DNA from 2 places in the Vogesella perlucida genome. Region 1 is predicted to be linked to the other one. Evidence: riboswitches for the same ligand, from Rfam matches in the RefSeq annotation. Region 1 holds a riboswitch; the other holds the start of a gene.
What was found. A riboswitch is a leader RNA that binds a small molecule or an ion and turns the genes downstream of it on or off. The one in region 1 is predicted to bind cobalamin.

Region 1 (8,080 bases):
GTTCGTGTTCCATGGCGGCGAGAATAGCCAAGCGCTACGGGGGCGTCAAACCCAGCTTGCGCCTGGCATGGTCCAGAGTGGTACAGAGTTGTTCGGCAGCCCCGGCCAGACGCGGGCCCGGGCGACTTATCGTGTCCTGATCCAGGGTAAGTTGCAAGCCTTGTGCCACCGCAGGCAGCTGCGGCCAACGTTGCCAGCGGGCATGGTTGGCCGCATCAAACGCCAGCATCAGCTGTGGCCGCGCCAGCACCACCGCCTCGATACTGACCTGCGGCGCAGGCAGGGCGGCCCCGGCAAATACATTGTGGCCACCACACAGGGTGATGAGCGAGCCCAGAAAGCTCTGTTTGCTCACGGTAAAAACGGGGTTGTCGCCTATTTGCATAAACACCGACACCGGCGCGCTGCGGCGGTAGCGCTGCTGCAGGCTGGCGATGCGGCGCGCAAACGCTGCCGCCTGCGCCTCGGCCTGGGCGGCGTGGCCGGTCAGCTGGCCCAGGTCGCGCATCTCGCCCGGGATATCAGCCAGCTGCAGCGGCGCACTGATATACACCGGCAGCCCCATCTCGCGCAGCTTTTGTACGGTGCGCAGGTTGCCGCCGTCGCGCCAGGCCACGATCAGGTCCGGCTTTTGTTGCAGGATGGCCTCGATGCTCAGCCCGCTATAGCCGCCCACGCGGGGCAGCTGGCGCGCAGCGGGCGGGTAGTCGCTGTAATCCACCGCCGCCACCAGCTGGCTACCGGCGCCAATGGCGTACAGGTTTTCCACCGCGTGCGGCACCAGCGCCACCACGCGGCGGGCGGGCGCGGGCAGCACCACGCTATTACCCTGCGCATCGCGCACCGACACCGCGGCCAGCGCCGGGGCGGCCAGCAGCGCGGCGGCACACCACAGCTGCCACCTCACGCTGCGCCTTTCAAGACCAAAGGTTGGCCGCACGCCACCAGGGTTACACGCTGGCACACCTGGGCAACGTCCTGGTTCAGGCGGCCCAGCTCGTCCACAAAATGGCGGGTTTCCGCGCCCAGCGGCACCACGCCCCAGCCTACTTCGTTGCTCACCAGCACCACCGCAGCCGGCGGTGCAGCCAACACGGCCAGCAAGATACTGCGCTGCTGCTGCCAGGCGTCGGCATCAAACTGGCCGTGCTCGTCAAAAAAGCGCATCAGCCACATGCCCAGGCAGTCCACCAGCACCAGGCTGCCCGGTGCTGCGTACTGCAGCGCCTCGCCCAGGTGGCGGCCAACCTCGGCCAGGACCCAGTGCGCCGGGCGGCGTGCCTGGTGGTGGGCGATACGCTCGGCAAATGCTGCGTCGGGGCGGCGTTCGGCGGTGGCCACGTAGCACACGGCGCCGCCGTGCTGCAGCGCCAGGCTTTCGGCGTAGCGGCTTTTGCCGCTGCGGGCACCGCCGCTAATCAGGTGGGTAGTGGTCATGCTGTGTCTGCTTTCAATAAAAACGGCCCGCCTGGCAAGGGCGAGCCACATGGCCTGATGATAACAAGGCTTACTGGGCGTAACGTACGCCGACAAACCAGCCACGGCCTGGCTGATTGTAGTCTTTTACCGTTTCGTAGCGCTTGTCACCCACGTTGGTCAGCTTGGTGTTCAGCGTCCACTGCTTGTCCAGCTGGTAGTCGGCCCCCAGGTTCACCACGCCATAGCCTGGCAGGTACTGGTTTTTTCCTGCATCGACCACGCGCTTGCTACTAGCACGCCATTCTGCACTGAGCAGGGTACGGTCCAGCTGCCAGCCCAGGGTCATGCCGCCAAAGCGCTTGGCACGCGCTGCCAGTAGCTGGCCGGTTTTCACGTCGCGCGCGCGTTGCGAGGTCACGTTGGCCGCCAGACTGATCTCGCCAATGACCGTGCCGACTTCAACGCTCTGACCCAGAATGCGGGCCCGGTCGAGGTTGACTTGCAATTTGTCGGTACCAGACTTGTTGGCAATCATATTGTCTATGCGGTTATCAAACGCCACCATCTTGGCATACTGCCCGGCCTGTTGCCATGTCAGGCCCAGCTCGCGCGTGCTGGCGGTTTCGGGCAGCAGATCGGGGTTGCCACGATAATTCGGTGCCACGTCCGGCCAGTACAGCTGGTTAAAGGTCGGGGCCTTAATGGCGGTGCCGTAGGCTGCACGCCAGGACCACGCCGGGCTCAGGACCATGCCGTACGCCAGCTGGCCAGTGGTTTTGCCACCAAACTGGCTGTTATCGTCGTAACGGGTACTCCCCTGCAAACGATGGATGCCAAACTCGCCCTGATACGCGGCAAAGACCGAATCAACACGACGATAACGCTGGTTCATCTTGGCGCTGCCATGGACAAACTGCTCCACGTTGGCCGCTCCCAGGGTCAGCTGGCCTGCCTGGCCCAGCTGCAAGTCGTTTTGCCACTGCCACTCGCGCAAACGCGTGTCGAAGGTACCGCTAGGGGTCAGGAAATTACTCTTGGTATAGGTCTGCGATTTATCCGTGCTGTAGTTGTAACGCAGCGTGCTATGCCAGGTGGTATTGATGCGGTTTTTCAGCTCGATGCTCTGGGCTGACATTTGTGAGTGGCCTTCATCCGCCTGGGTAGCGGCCACGCCAGAGGACGCACTGTCATATTCGCTGACGGCATCGGCATGGTAGGCGTTCAACCCCACGGTATGCCCTGGCGCCAGCTCGTGCTGCACGTTCGCGGTGTAGGTGGTGTTTTCATAGCCATCACGGTCCCTGTTGTAGGGCAACCGGCGCGCAGAAAAACCATCAGACTGATTGCGATCTACCGCCAGGCTGAAGGCGGTACGGTCTACCTTGCCCGCCAGCCCCGCCCCGGCGACACGCTTGCCCTCGGCACCGGCACCCGCATGCAGGCTAAGCGCAGGGCTATCGCTACCGCGCTTGGTAAAGATCTGGATCACGCCACCCAGCGCGTCCGCACCGTACAGGCTGGAGGCCGGGCCACGCAGGATTTCCACACGCTCGATCAGGGCCAGGGGAATGTGCTCCAGCGACGTGGTGCCTTTGGTGCCCGACACGATACGCACGCCGTCAATCAGCACCATGACATGATCTGCCCGGCTGCCACGCAGGCTCAGGCGCGCTTCGGTCCCCTCGCCGCCATTGCTGACCATATCGATGCCGGGTTGACGGCTCAGCAGATCAGGCAGGTTCACACTGCCGGACTGGGCAATTTCTTCGCTGCCCAGCACGGTGATATCGGACAGCACTTTGGCGACCGGGGTGGCGGTACGGGTGGCGGTAACCACCACTTCGTCGAGGGTAACAGGCTGATTGGCCATGGCGGCCTGGGCACACGCCAGCGCTACCAGCGCGGCCAGTGGTTTGCTTTTGAACATGTAGACACACTCCGTAGGGACAAAAAGGGAGTGCGGAGAAATAAAAGGACACTAGCGCACCGCCGGCAGGCACCGGCAGCAGGCTGTCTGATCGCCTCCCCGCGATACTCCAGCAAGACGCGATTCCGCCGCGTCCATTGCAGGCCGGTCTCCGGGCTGGGCCATGCGGCATCGTGCCTTCCCACCCTGCGGGGCAGTGGCTGATACGATGCCTGGAGCGCGTACGCTCAGGCCTTACCGTTGCGGGGGCAGCGCCGGTCTTGCACCGGCTTCCCGTTTCACCTGCCATGCCCGTACGGGCGTGGCAGACACCTGCAAGCGCGCATTATACCGTGTGCCACCCCTGCTGGATGCAGTCATGACACATTGGCGTACCTGGCTGAAACATATGCCCCGCTGGCCAGAACCTGCCAGCAGGGCGGGTGGCGCGTGGTCAGTATTTGATGGTCACGGCCGCCTGCATATTGCGGCCAGCTTCCGGGTACAGATTGTATTTGCCTGTCGCGCCGGTAGAGCCGGAGCGGATAGCGTAGGACGCATACTGTTTGTCCAGCAGGTTATTCACACTCAGCGACACCCCCACGGTCTTGCTGTAATCGTGGCTGAGCTTGGCATGGATCAGGCTGTAAGCGCCCAGTTTCTTGGCAAACTGGTTGGCCTGGTCGTTATCCAGCCGCTGCGAGCCCACATACTGCCACTGCACGCCCACACGGGTTGACTCGTACGGTGCCCAGCTCAGCGACAGGTTAGCCATATGGCGGGGTACCAAGGGTACGGTTTTCCCTGCCAGGCTAATGTTGTTGGCCATGCCACTGCGGAAGGTGGCTTGCTGCCATGTCACGGCGGCGCTCAGGTCAAGGTTGGCCGCAAGCGGTGTCTTGCCCTCCAGCTCAACACCCTGGCGCCGGGTCGGGTCGAGGTTAACGTTGGCCGAGCTGAGGTTGTTGTAATGAATTTCACGATTCAGGTCATAACGGAACCATGCCGCCCGCAAGGCCTGGCCCTGGTGCTGCCAGGACAAACCCAGCTCTTTGTCGTGCGATAGCTGTGGCAACAGCGGGGTGCTGACATACGCCTGCTCGTCGGCATTGGCCAGACGGAAGCTCTGGCCCAGCTTGGCATAGCCATCCAGCTGCGGCATCAGCGCCTGGCGCACGCCCAGCTGCCAGGCACGCAGCTCTTTATTGCTGCCGTAGCTGTTTTCATAGCCGCTATGCACCTTGGCACTGTCTTCAACATGCTGCGAGCGGACACCCGCATTGATCGATGTACCCTGGGCTGGCCGCAGCAACACGTCGACAAACCCGCCGGCGTGGCGCTGCTTGATCTTTTTGCTGCCCGTACCGTAGGTATCCACACTGTCCACCGCGGCATCACCGGACATGGCGTCTACACCCAGTACCAGGCGATGACGCGCGACATCCTGTTCATAGCGCAAGCTGGCGGTGAGCTCTTCGGTTCTTTGCTGGCGCTTGCTGCTGTAGCTGGCGCTGATATCTTCGGACTGCAGTTTCTTGGTACTGCTCGCCACATCCAGCAGTACCATGCCCTCGCCTGCAGCTTGCTTCGCTTGCACACCCCACGTATCGGTGCGGGTGCTCATGTAATCGTCGGGCTTGTTGGTACCGCGCGGGTTGCTGGCAAACTCGTCCACCCCATTGGCCGCGTCCACACTACGCACACCGGGCAAACGCGTATCCTGATTGGCCGTGCGGGCATAAAAGCGCAGGGTGCCGCCCTCATGGCGCACCGTGGCCGCCAGGCCGCCGCTATCGTTACGCTCGGCATTGTTCTGGCGATAATTGTCCGTGGTCAGGGATTTCACATAGGCATCCAGCGCCACATGCTGGCTGCTGGCATGGCCGGACAAGTCGATTTTTTTCAGGTTATAGCTACCGGCTGTCAACGTAGCCTGCACGCCATCGGCCGCCCTGAAACCGTTACGGGTAATGATGTTGATCACCCCGCCGGTGGCACCGCCACCATAGGCCACGGCACCACTACCGCGTACCACTTCGATACGCTCGATCTGGCCAAGCGGGACCACGCCCAGGTTGGGTGCCGACAGATCGTTGGTGTTCTGTTTGACACCATCGACCAGAATCAGGGTATTGCTCAGGCCGGTGATGCCAAAGCCACGCAGGTCTACCGCTGCCGTGTCGGCAGCACCGGTGCTGTTACGTATCTGGATACCGGCCAGCCCGGACAACACATCCTGCACTGTACGCGCCGTGCTATTGGCAATATCCCGGGCGGTAATCACCGAAACATTCACCGGCAATTCACGTACTTTGTCCTGGCCGCGGGTGGCGGTAACCACCACTTCGTCGAGGGTAACAGGCTGATTGGCCATGGCGGCCTGGGCACACGCCAGCGCTACCAGCGCGGCCAGTGGTTTGCTTTTGAACATGTAGACACACTCCGTAGGGACAAAAAGGGAGTGCGGAGAAATAAAAGGACACTAGCGCACCGCCGGCAGGCACCGGCAGCAGGCTGTCTGATCGCCTCCCCGCGATACTCCAGCAAGACGCGATTCCGCCGCGTCCATTGCAGGCCGGTCTCCGGGCTGGGCCATGCGGCATCGTGCCTTCCCACCCTGCGGGGCAGTGGCTGATACGATGCCTGGAGCGTATACGCTCAGGCCTTACCGTTGCGGGGGCAGCGCCGGTCTTGCACCGGCTTCCCGTTTCACCTGCCATGCCCGTACGGGCGTGGCAGACACCTGCAAGCCGCCATTATAACGAGCAGCGGCAGCACAGAATGCCCGCGCGGGAAATTAAACCATCTGCATGAAGCCCCCATTGCCAGCCGCGCCGGGCTGTCGTATGGTCTGCCCGTTCGCCTGCCCGGCAGGCCAGAAAATCATGCAAGGACCCCTCATGCCACGTATCCCCGCGCCCAACCTGTCTACCCGCCAAGCCGCCGAAGCCCGCCAGCAGCAACTGACCAAACCCGCCGGCAGCCTGGGCAAACTGGAACAGCTGGCCATCACGCTGGCCGGCCTGCAGGGGCGCGAGATCCCGCTGCCGCTGTCGCCCGCCATTACTGTGTTTGCCGGCGACCACGGCGTATGCGCCGAAGGCGTATCGGCGTTCCCGCCCGAAGTCACCGGTGCCATGGTGGCCAACTTTGTCCACGGTGGTGCCGCCATCAGCGTGCTGGCACGTGTGAACCAGGCGCGGCTGGAGGTGGTAGACGCTGGCGTGGCCAGCGATCTGTCCGCGCTGCCCATCGTGCACGCCAAGGTACGCGCCGGTAGCGGCAACCTGCGCCGCGAGCCCGCGATGAGCCAGGACGAAACCGCCGCCGCGCTGGAGGTTGGCCGCCACGCCGCCCGCCGCGCCATTGCCGATGGCGCCACCCTGCTGATTGCTGGTGACATGGGCATTGGCAACACCACCCCATCCGCCGCGCTGATCTGCCGCCTTACCGGCCACAGCGTGGACGCCATTGTTGGCCGCGGCACCGGTGTGAGCGATGCCGGCCTGGCGGTAAAACGCCAGGTGGTGGCCGACGCACTGGCCCGCGTGGCCGGGCAAACGCTGGACGGCCACGGCGTGCTGGCCGAGCTGGGTGGGCTGGAAATCGCCGCCATGGCCGGCTTCTATCTGGAAGGCGCCCGCCAGGGCGTGCCGCTGCTGCTGGATGGTTTTATCAGCACCGCCGCCGCGCTGGCCGCCCACGCCATCGACCCGGACATCGCCCCGTGGCTGCTGGCCAGCCACTGCTCGCAGGAAACCGGCCACGCGTTGGCCCTGCAGGCGCTGGGCCTGAGCCCGCTGATCGACCTGGGCTTCCGTCTGGGCGAAGGCAGTGGTGCGGCCGCCGCGCTGCCGCTGCTGCAACAGGCCATTGCGCTGCATGCTGGTATGGCCACTTTTGCCGAGGCAGGCGTGGCCGGCAAAAATGCCTGATTGACCGCCGGGCAGCATCGCCCCGCTGCCCGTTGGCGGGTATGCTTGCCAAGCCGCCGCCCGGTAGCCCAGCGCGCCAGCGGCGGTTTTTACGTATTTTCTGTGTGCTTTCGTGGCCAGGAGGCTTGCTGCATGAACCCTTACACCCTCACCCTGCTGCGCCACGGCGACATTGCCCACCAGGGGCGGCTGATCGGCCACACCGACCTGCCGCTTACCGCGCAGGGCCAGGCCGATATGGCTGCCAGTTGGCAGCGCATCGTGCAGCTGGCGCCAGTCAGCTGCATGGCCACCTCGCCACTGCTGCGTTGCCGCGAGTTTGCGGTACAACAGGCACTGGCCAGCCGCGTGCCGCTGCACGTGGCCCCGCAGCTCGCCGAATGCCACTTTGGCGCATGGGAAAACCGCCCGCTAGCCGATATCAGCGCCACCACGCCAGACTGGCAAACGCTGCTGGCGCGCGGCCTGCTTACCCCGGAAGGCGGGGAAAGCTTCGACACCTTCCGCACCCGCGTGCTCACCGGCTTTGCCGAGTGGATGCAGCAGGCGCGCGGCAGCCACCGCGTACTAGTGAGCCACGGCGGGGTGATCAACGTGCTGCTGGCCGAGCTGCTGGGCACCGAGTTCAACGTGGCGCGGCTGATGGCGGTACAACGCGGCGGCTTTGCCCAACTGTCGATTCTGGACGGCCACCCGGCCTACCTGACGCGGCTGGAATCCCCGCAGCCGGCCAGCTAGCCCACAGGCCATGCACAGGCTGCCCACGGGCAGCCCACCGCTTACCCACAACCTTATCCACAGCCTATTGCCCATGCGCACC
Region 2 (8,080 bases), on a different contig from region 1:
GCCAGCGCCATCATGCCGCCGCATTCGGCCCATACCGGTTTGCCGGCGGCGGTAAAGGCTTGCACGCTGGCCAGCCAGCGCGTGTTACCCGCCAGCGTGGCACCGTGCAGCTCGGGGTAGCCGCCGGGCAGCCACAGCGCGTCGGCATCGGCCGGAATGGGGTCGTTAGCCAGCGGCGAGAAGGTGGCGATGCGCGCGCCCATGCCCTGCAGCGTGCGCAGGTTGGCCGCATAGACAAAGGCAAAGGCCGCGTCGTGCGCCACGGCGATGGTTTTGCCGGCCAGCAGCGGCGGCAGGGCCACCGGGGCTGGGGCCTGTGGTGCGAAGTCGGGCAGGGCGGCCAGCACGGCGTGGTCCAGCTGCAGCGCGTCGGCCAGCGCGTCCAGCCGCGCGGCCAGGTCTGGCAGGTCGCTAGGCAAGTGCAGGCCCAGATGGCGCTCGGGTAGCGATTCGGCTTGGCGCGGCAGGCAGCCTACTACCGGCAGGTCTGGCGTGGCGCAGGCGCGAATCATGTCGGCGTGGCCCTGACTGGCGACGCGGTTGGCCAGCAGGCCGGCCCACGGCAGCTTGCCGTGGTCGCGCAGGCCACGGGCAATGGCCAGCGCGGTGCCCACCATGGCGCTGCAGTCCAGCACCGCCAGTACCGGCACACCAAACTGTTTGGCCAGGTCGGCGCTGGACGGCTGGCCGTCGTACAGGCCCATCACGCCTTCTATCAGCACGTAGTCGGCTTCGGCGGCGGCTTGTGCCAGCAGGCTTTGGCACTGCGCGGGCGTGCACATCCACAGGTCCAGCACGTCTACCGTGCCACCGCTGGCGGCAGCCAGCAGCAGCGGGTCGATGAAGTCCGGCCCGGTTTTGAACACGCGCACGCGGTAGCCGTCGCGCACCAGGCGGCGCGCTAGCGCGGCGGTAACGGTGGTCTTGCCCTGGCCGGAGGCGATGGCAGACAGCAGAAGGGCTTTGCAGCTCATGGGGCTTTCTTTATTTGGTTTTTGGCCACGAAAACCACGAAAGGGCACGAAAAACTGCTGTTGCTTGCCGTTTGGCTTGGGCATTTTGGGTACCATTCAGGCCTGCGTGCTATGGCAATGGGCAGCTTTGCTTTTGTGTTCTTTCGTGGCTAATGGGTTTTGTCTTGGTATTTATCCAGCCAAGCCGTCGGGCATAGCGGAAAACGTTTTGCCACGAAAACCATGAAAGGTACGAACAGAACCGACGGCTGGTCGCTGTTTGGTCTGTATCTATCAATGTCATGACGGCTTATTTTCGTGTTGGTTCGTGGTTTTCGTGGCCAACGGGGTTCAGGTTCTCTTTGCCTACCACTCCACGCCGGGCTGGGCGGCGATGCCGGCAGCAAAGGCGTGTTTGACCAGCGTCATGTCGGTGACGGTGTCGGCGGCTTCCACTACCGCGTCCGGTACGCCGCGACCAGTCACGATTACGTGCTGGTGTAGCGGGCGCGCCAGGATGTCGTCCAGTACTTGCTCTACGTCCAGGTATTTGTACTTCAGCGCGATGTTCAGCTCGTCCAGCAGCACCAGGCCAATGGCCGGGTTTTGCAGCATCTCGCGTGCCTTGGCCCAGGCTTCGCTGGCGCGGGCCACGTCGCGTTCGCGGTCTTGCGTGTTCCAGGTATAGCCCTCGCCCATGGCGTGGAACTGCACCTGCTCGGGGAAGCGGCGCAGAAAGCGCTCTTCGCCGGTTTCCATGGCGCCTTTGATGAATTGCACCACGCCTACCTGCATGTCGTGGCCCAGCGCGCGCATCACCATGCCCAGGCCGCTGGAGCTTTTGCCTTTGCCGTTACCGGCGTTCACGATAAATACGCCGCGGTGCTGGTCGGCAGCGGCGATACGGGCGTCCATGATTTCTTTTTTGCGTGCCATGCGGGCGTTGTGGCGTTCGGTGCGGCCTTGGTCGTCGGTGTGGCTCATGTGCTGTGTCCGGGTAAAAAGCAGGGGTGGCCTGCATGGGTGATGCGGGTAAGCGGGTAGCCCAGTACCTCTGCCAGGTGGGTGGCGCTGAGCTGGGCCAGGGGGTGCTGGCTGTGGCCGCCGGCGCCGTCCAGCAGCAGGGCATGGCTGGCGATGGCGGGGGCAAACTGCAGGTCGTGGCTCACCACAACAACGGCTTTGCCCTCGGCCTGCCAGCGGCGTATCTGTACTTGCAGCGCGGCCTGGTGCGCCAGGTCCAGCGAATTGGTGGGCTCGTCCAGCAGGATCAGCGGGGCTTCTTGCGCCATCACGCTGGCCAGCGCCACGCGCTGGCGCTCGCCGCCGGATAGCGCCTGCAGCGGGCGCTCGGCCAAGCGTGCCAGGTCGAAGGCGTTCAGCGCGGCGGCAATGCGGCCGGGGTTGTGGCCGTCGTCTGGCCACGGGTAGCGCGCGGCGGCTACCGCGTCGATCACGGCGTAGTCGAAGGCGTCGTGGCTGGCTTGCGGCAGCAGCGCCAGGCGCTGGGCGCGCAGGCGCGGTGCGGTGGTGCCTAAAGGTTGGCCGCACAGGCTGATGCTGCCCTGTGCGGGGGGGCGCAGCCCGGCCAGCGTGGCCAGCAGCGTGCTTTTGCCGCAGCCGTTACGCCCGGCCAGCCACCATACTTCGCCGGCCTGCACTTGCCAGCCCAGCTGGTGCAGCAGGTGGCGCTGGCCTTGCAGAATGCTGAGTTTGTCTGTGTGCAGCATCATGCCAGCCTCCGGCGCGTGCGCGACAGCTGCCAGAACAGCACCGGCACGCCCAGTAGCGCGGTAAGAATGCCCACCGGCAGCTGCATGGGTGCCACCACGGTGCGCGCCAGGGTATCGGCCAGTACCAGCAGGCTGGCGCCGGCCAGGATGGAGGCGGGGATCAGCAGGCGCAGGTTGGGCCCGCACACCAGGCGGCAGGCGTGCGGCACCATCAGGCCGACAAAGCCGATGCTGCCCCCCTGGCTGACGGCGGTGGCAGTCAGGCTGGCTGCCAGCAGCAGCAGCAGGCGGCGCAGCCGCGCCAGCGGCACGCCCAGCGTGGCGGCGTGGTCGCCGTGCAGCGCCAGCAGGTTGATGGCCGGGGCCTGCCACCAGGCCAGCAGCATGGCCGGTAGCAGCACCAGCCACGGCCACGGCCTTAGCGGCGTGCCGGAGATATCGCCCACCAGCCAGAACACCATGCCGCGCAGCTGGTTGTCTTGCGCAATGGTCAGTAGCAGCGAAATCACCGCGCCACAAGCAGTAGACAGCAGCGCACCGGTCAGTAGCAGCAGCACGGTGCCGCTGCTGCGGCCAAAGTCGCGCCGCGCCAGCCAGAACAGCACACCGGACAGCACCAGCGCGCCGGCAACAGCGGCCAGGTCTACCTGCCACACGGCCAGGCCCAGCCACAGCGCCAGCAGGGCGCCCACCGAGGCGCCGCCGGAGACGCCCATCACGTAGGGGTCGGCCAGCGGGTTACGCAGCAGCGATTGCATCAGCAGGCCGGCCAGCGCCAGCGCGGCACCGGTTATCCAGGCGGTCAGGGCGCGTTCCAGCCGCAGCTGCAGCAGGGTGGTGGCCAGCGCATCGCCCCGGCCCTGCAGTACCTGCCATAACTGGCCGGGCCCCAGTGCCACGCTGCCACTGGCGCAGGCCAGCAGCAAGGTCGTCACGCTAATGGCCAGCAGCAGGGCCAGCAGGCTGGCCGGGGGCAGGCGTAGCGCAGTGTGGGCCGGGCGCGGTGATGAAAGAGAAGACATGGGCTGCACGGTGTTTCCGGTGTACAGCGGGGGCGGGCGGGCAGGGGGCTGGCCGCATGCCGCCCTCCGCAGCATGGTAAAGCGTGCGGCCAGGGTGTCTGGCGGCACACAGCGTGGCCTGGGCCGGTATCCGGGCTGGTTTCGCCACTGGCCCGCCTTCCCGTACCGGCAGGTACAGTGGCGCAGGGGCCGGGCAGCTGCGCGGGGCAGCCAGATGAAACACACCGTTGCGGGGGCAGCACAGCTTGGGGCTGTTTCCCGTTTAACTTGCCGGCCGAGCCGGGCAAGCACCTAGGCAGCGGCGATTTTACCAGATCAGGCGCGCTTTCCTTGGGCGTTTATATTGCCATGAGAAATAAAAAAACAATAAATCAGTCTTTTTGGAAATATAAAAGCGCTGCTAAGGTAACAGCAAATGACATTGGCAGGAGTAGCGGCATGGCATACGATTTTTCCGGGTTCGACTTTATCATCCAGCCGGGCTGGAACAACTCCGGCTCGGACCACTGGCAAAGCCACTGGCAGCAGCTGCTGGGCGCGCAGCGCGTAGCCAACCACGAATGGCACGCGCCGCAGCTGGGCGACTGGCTGGCCGCGCTGGACGCAGCGGTAGAGGCTGCCACGCAGCCGGTGGTGGTCATCGCCCACAGCCTGGGCTGCGCTACGGTGGCGCACTACGCCGCCCGCTACGGTAACAAGCTGGCCGGTGCACTATTGGTGGCCCCGGCCGATGTGGAGCGCGCCAGCGCGCCCGCCCAGCTGCAGCCGTTTGCCCCGCTGCCGCAGGCCGCGCTGCCTTTTGCTGCGCGGGTAGTGGCCAGCGACAGCGACCCGTACAGCCTGCCGCTGCGCAGCGCGCGCATGGCCGCGCTGTGGCAGGCGCCGCTGGTATGGCTGCGCGATGCCGGCCATATCAATGTGGCGTCCGGCCATACGCAGTGGCAGGCCGGCCTGGCCGAGCTGGCGGCGCTGCTGTCGGTTATCCGGGCGGCGCAGCAGGCCGCTTGAGCGCGGCGTTTTGCCGCCTGCGGCATAGTGCAGGCTTGGCCGCAGCCCTCTGGCGTGGCTAAGATGCTGCCATCTCTTGCCGAGGCTTTGCCATGCACCTGCTGGCTTTTGTAAACCGTGTAGAAAGCGACATCATCACTCCCGCGCTGGACCGCCGCTTTGGCGTGAGCCAGGTCAGCCTGCTGTGCCACCGTAGCGAGCTGGGGCTGGCTACCGATATCGCCGGGGTGTGCCGTAGCCTGCACCTGCCGGCCAGTGTGGTGACGCTGGCGGCCGATACCCAGCCGCTGGCGCTGCGCCAGCAGTTGGCCGCACTGGCGCAGGGGGCGGTGGCGTTCAATATCAGTGCCGCGTCGCCGGTGCAGGCTGCGCTGGCCTACGACCTGGCGCGCGAGCGCCAGCTGCCGCTGATGAGTATTGCCCCGCATAGCGACCGCCTGATCTGGCTGCTGGGTGGCGAGCACACCGGCCTGCGCACCGGCAGCGATATTGCCGATGGCTTGACGCTGGCGGCTTACTTTGCGCTGTACGGTAGCCGTATCGAGCATATCCATTACCGCCTGGCCCAGCGCCCGCAGCGGCTGGAGGCACTGGCAGCCGGCCTGGCCGCACTGGCCGCGCAGCGCCCGGCGGCGCTATCGCTGCTGAACCGCCTGTGCAATGACCTGGACACCCGCCAGTACAGCCGCCACCCACTACCGCGCGGCGAGCGGGCGCTGCGCCACTGGCTGGCCAGCTGCGGCTTGGTGGAGATCGATCAGGCTGGCCACGTGCGTTGCCACGACGCATCGGTGCGTTTTTTTCTTGGCGGCGGCTGGCTGGAAGTGTGGCTGCTGTCGCAGGTGGCAGCGCTACAGCCCGCCCTGCCCATCAGCGATGCGGCCGTGGGGGTGAAAGTAGTGCACGACGGGGTGGCCAACGAATACGACGTGGCCATCCTGTGCAATAACCAGCTCTATCTGGTGGAGTGCAAAACCACGGCGCCCACCGCGCTGCACCAGCGCGGTATCGGGCTGGATAACCTGTTCAAGCTCGATAGTGCCGCCAGCCTGGGTGGCCTGCACGCCCACGCCATGCTGGCCACGCTATACCCGGCTACCGACAGCGAAGCGGCGCGGGCGCAGGCACAGGGCATTGCCCTGCTATCCGGCCCGGCACTGGCCCAGGCACAGCCCGTTATGCGCCAGTGGCTACACTCGGGGTGACCTGCAGGTGATATAGCGCACCATTTCCTGCAATACCTATAGAAACATGGTGGTTATTAAGTATGATTCACTAAATACCCACTTGTTTTGGCTGTATGAACATTTACTTGCCCCGATCCTGCCACCTTAGCCGCCGCCAGCTGCTGCAAGCCGGCCTTGCCGCACTGGCACTGGCTGGCTGTACCACGCCGGAGCCACTGCTGCGTATCGGCAGTAACGGCTGGCCAGGCTATCTGTTTATTTCCTGGGCTGCCGATAGCCATGTGCTGAACCACAAGCAGGTGCGTCTGCTGCGTATCAGTTCGTCTACCAGCAGCCTGCGGGCGCTCAGTGCCGGCATGCTGGATGGTGCTTGCCTGACGCTGGATGAAGTCATCAGCGCGCTGGCCGAAGGTATTCCGCTAAAAGTGATTGCCGTGCTGGATGTCTCGCACGGCGGCGACGTGGTGCTGGCGCGCAGCGGTATTACCAGCCTGGGCCAGCTGGCCGGCCGCCGTATCGGTGTGGAAGCCAGCGCAGTGGGGGCGGTGATGCTGGATGCCATGCTGCAGCGTGCGGGCCTGAGCCGTGACCAGGTGATCCCCGTGCCGCTGTTGCTGGATCAGCACGAAGCCGCGTTTGATTTTGGCGCTATCGATGCCGTGGTCACCATGGAGCCGCAGGCCAGCCGCCTGCGTGCGGGTGGCGCGCACGTTTTGTTCAGTAGCGCCGATATCCCCGGGCGTATCGTGGATGTGCTGGCCGTGCGCGAAGATGCCTTGCTCACCACTCGCCAGGCCGTGCAGGCGCTGGTGGATAGCCACTTTGCCATGCTGGACAAATTCAGCCGCCAGCGCAGCGAAGCCTATGCCTATATGGCCGCGCAGATGGGGGTAAAACACGCCGAGCTGCCGCCGATATTTGCCGGCCTGCGCCTGCCGGGGCGGCAGGAAAACCTGCGCTGGCTAGGCGGGCGGCTGGACGAAGAAGCCCGTAACCTGGCCAATGTGATGTCGCGTGCCGGCCTGCTGCCCAAACCGGTACAGCTAGGCCGTCTGGCGGTGCCGGATTTTGTGGAAGGGGGGCGGTAATGCGCTTATCCCTGAAAAGCCTGCTGCCCATGGTGGTGCTGTTTTTCCTGCTGCTCACGCTGGCGGGCGCCTACGGTGTGGCCGAGCAGGGCCGCAGGCAGCAAGCGTTCCGTGACGTCAGCCTGGTAGCGCAGAAAGACGCCTACCACCTGCTGCAGGAACTGTCGCTATCCGGCCCGCTGCGCGTGAACGAAGAGCTGATGCTGCTGGCGACCGACGCCCGCCTGGCACAAGCGGTGGTGGCCAATAGCCGTGGGCTGATTGCCCACGCCATGCAGCAGCAAGACGTTGGCCGCAGCATCGACACCTTGCCAGGCTTGCCTGCCGGCCTGTTGCAGCAGGCCTGGCAGCATAGCCTGGCCATCCTGCACCCCGATTACGACAAGCAGTACCTGTACCTGGCGGTATCCGTGCCCGACCAGGAAGGGCAAGAGCTGCGCGGCGTGCGCAAAGGCATGGTGGTGCTGGCCTACGACCTGGGGCCGCAGCTGGCGCTAGAGCGCAGCAAGCTGCAGCAAAGCTTTGTGCTGCCCTGCGTCATGCTGTGCTGCCTGCTATTGGTGCTGTATTTGCTGCTGTGGTTGTACGTAGCACGCCCGCTGGCCAACCTGCAGGCAGCGGCACTACAGCTGGCGCAGCACGGCCACGCCCCGGTGTTGCCCTTGCAGGGGATTAGCGAAACCCGTGCCGTGTGCGAGGCATTCAACACCATGCAGCGGCAGCTGCAGCACACGCTGGGCGAGCTGGCCGAGCGCGAACGCAGCGCCAGCAACCTGGCCAAGGAACAAGAGGCATTGCTGCAGGCCATTCCCGACCTGCTGTTTGAAATGAGCGCCGACGGGCGCTACTTGCAAGTGTGGTCGCATACTGCCAGCGACAAGCTGGTCTCGCCACGTGAATACCTGCTGGGCAAACACGTGCACGAGGCCATGCCGCCAGAGCAGGCGGCCATTATTCATAGCGTGATTGTCGAAGCCTTATGTCACGGCGAATCCAGCGGCAAGCAGATCATGCTGGTGTTGCCAGACGGCCCGCACTGGTTCGAGCTGTCTGCCGCACGCAAGGTCGCGGCCAACGGTAGCGAAACCT

Region 2: linked by a shared signal. The riboswitch ahead of ACZ9XP_RS12450 (FecCD family ABC transporter permease) and the one ahead of ACZ9XP_RS06525 (TonB-dependent receptor domain-containing protein) in region 1 are both predicted to bind cobalamin.

What each region holds. Positions count from the first base shown of each region.
Region 1 is NZ_CEETRO010000003.1:352,453-360,532, forward strand. Features, by position in the region: gene ACZ9XP_RS06510 (hypothetical protein) at 1-13, opposite strand, end outside; gene ACZ9XP_RS06515 (cobalamin-binding protein) at 35-907, opposite strand; gene cobU (bifunctional adenosylcobinamide kinase/adenosylcobinamide-phosphate guanylyltransferase) at 904-1,437, opposite strand; gene ACZ9XP_RS06525 (TonB-dependent receptor domain-containing protein) at 1,508-3,346, opposite strand; cobalamin riboswitch at 3,472-3,677, opposite strand; gene ACZ9XP_RS06530 (TonB-dependent receptor) at 3,780-5,756, opposite strand; cobalamin riboswitch at 5,882-6,087, opposite strand; gene cobT (nicotinate-nucleotide--dimethylbenzimidazole phosphoribosyltransferase) at 6,226-7,260, shown strand; gene ACZ9XP_RS06540 (histidine phosphatase family protein) at 7,393-7,998, shown strand; gene ACZ9XP_RS06545 (adenosylcobinamide-GDP ribazoletransferase) at 8,072-8,080, shown strand, end outside.
Region 2 is NZ_CEETRO010000008.1:45,034-53,113, forward strand. Features, by position in the region: gene ACZ9XP_RS12435 (cobyrinate a,c-diamide synthase) at 1-974, opposite strand, end outside; gene cobO (cob(I)yrinic acid a,c-diamide adenosyltransferase) at 1,320-1,937, opposite strand; gene ACZ9XP_RS12445 (ABC transporter ATP-binding protein) at 1,934-2,686, opposite strand; gene ACZ9XP_RS12450 (FecCD family ABC transporter permease) at 2,683-3,708, opposite strand; cobalamin riboswitch at 3,813-4,018, opposite strand; gene ACZ9XP_RS12455 (alpha/beta hydrolase) at 4,147-4,716, shown strand; gene ACZ9XP_RS12460 (Card1-like endonuclease domain-containing protein) at 4,809-5,921, shown strand; gene ACZ9XP_RS12465 (ABC transporter substrate-binding protein) at 6,017-6,991, shown strand; gene ACZ9XP_RS12470 (GGDEF and EAL domain-containing protein) at 6,991-8,080, shown strand, end outside.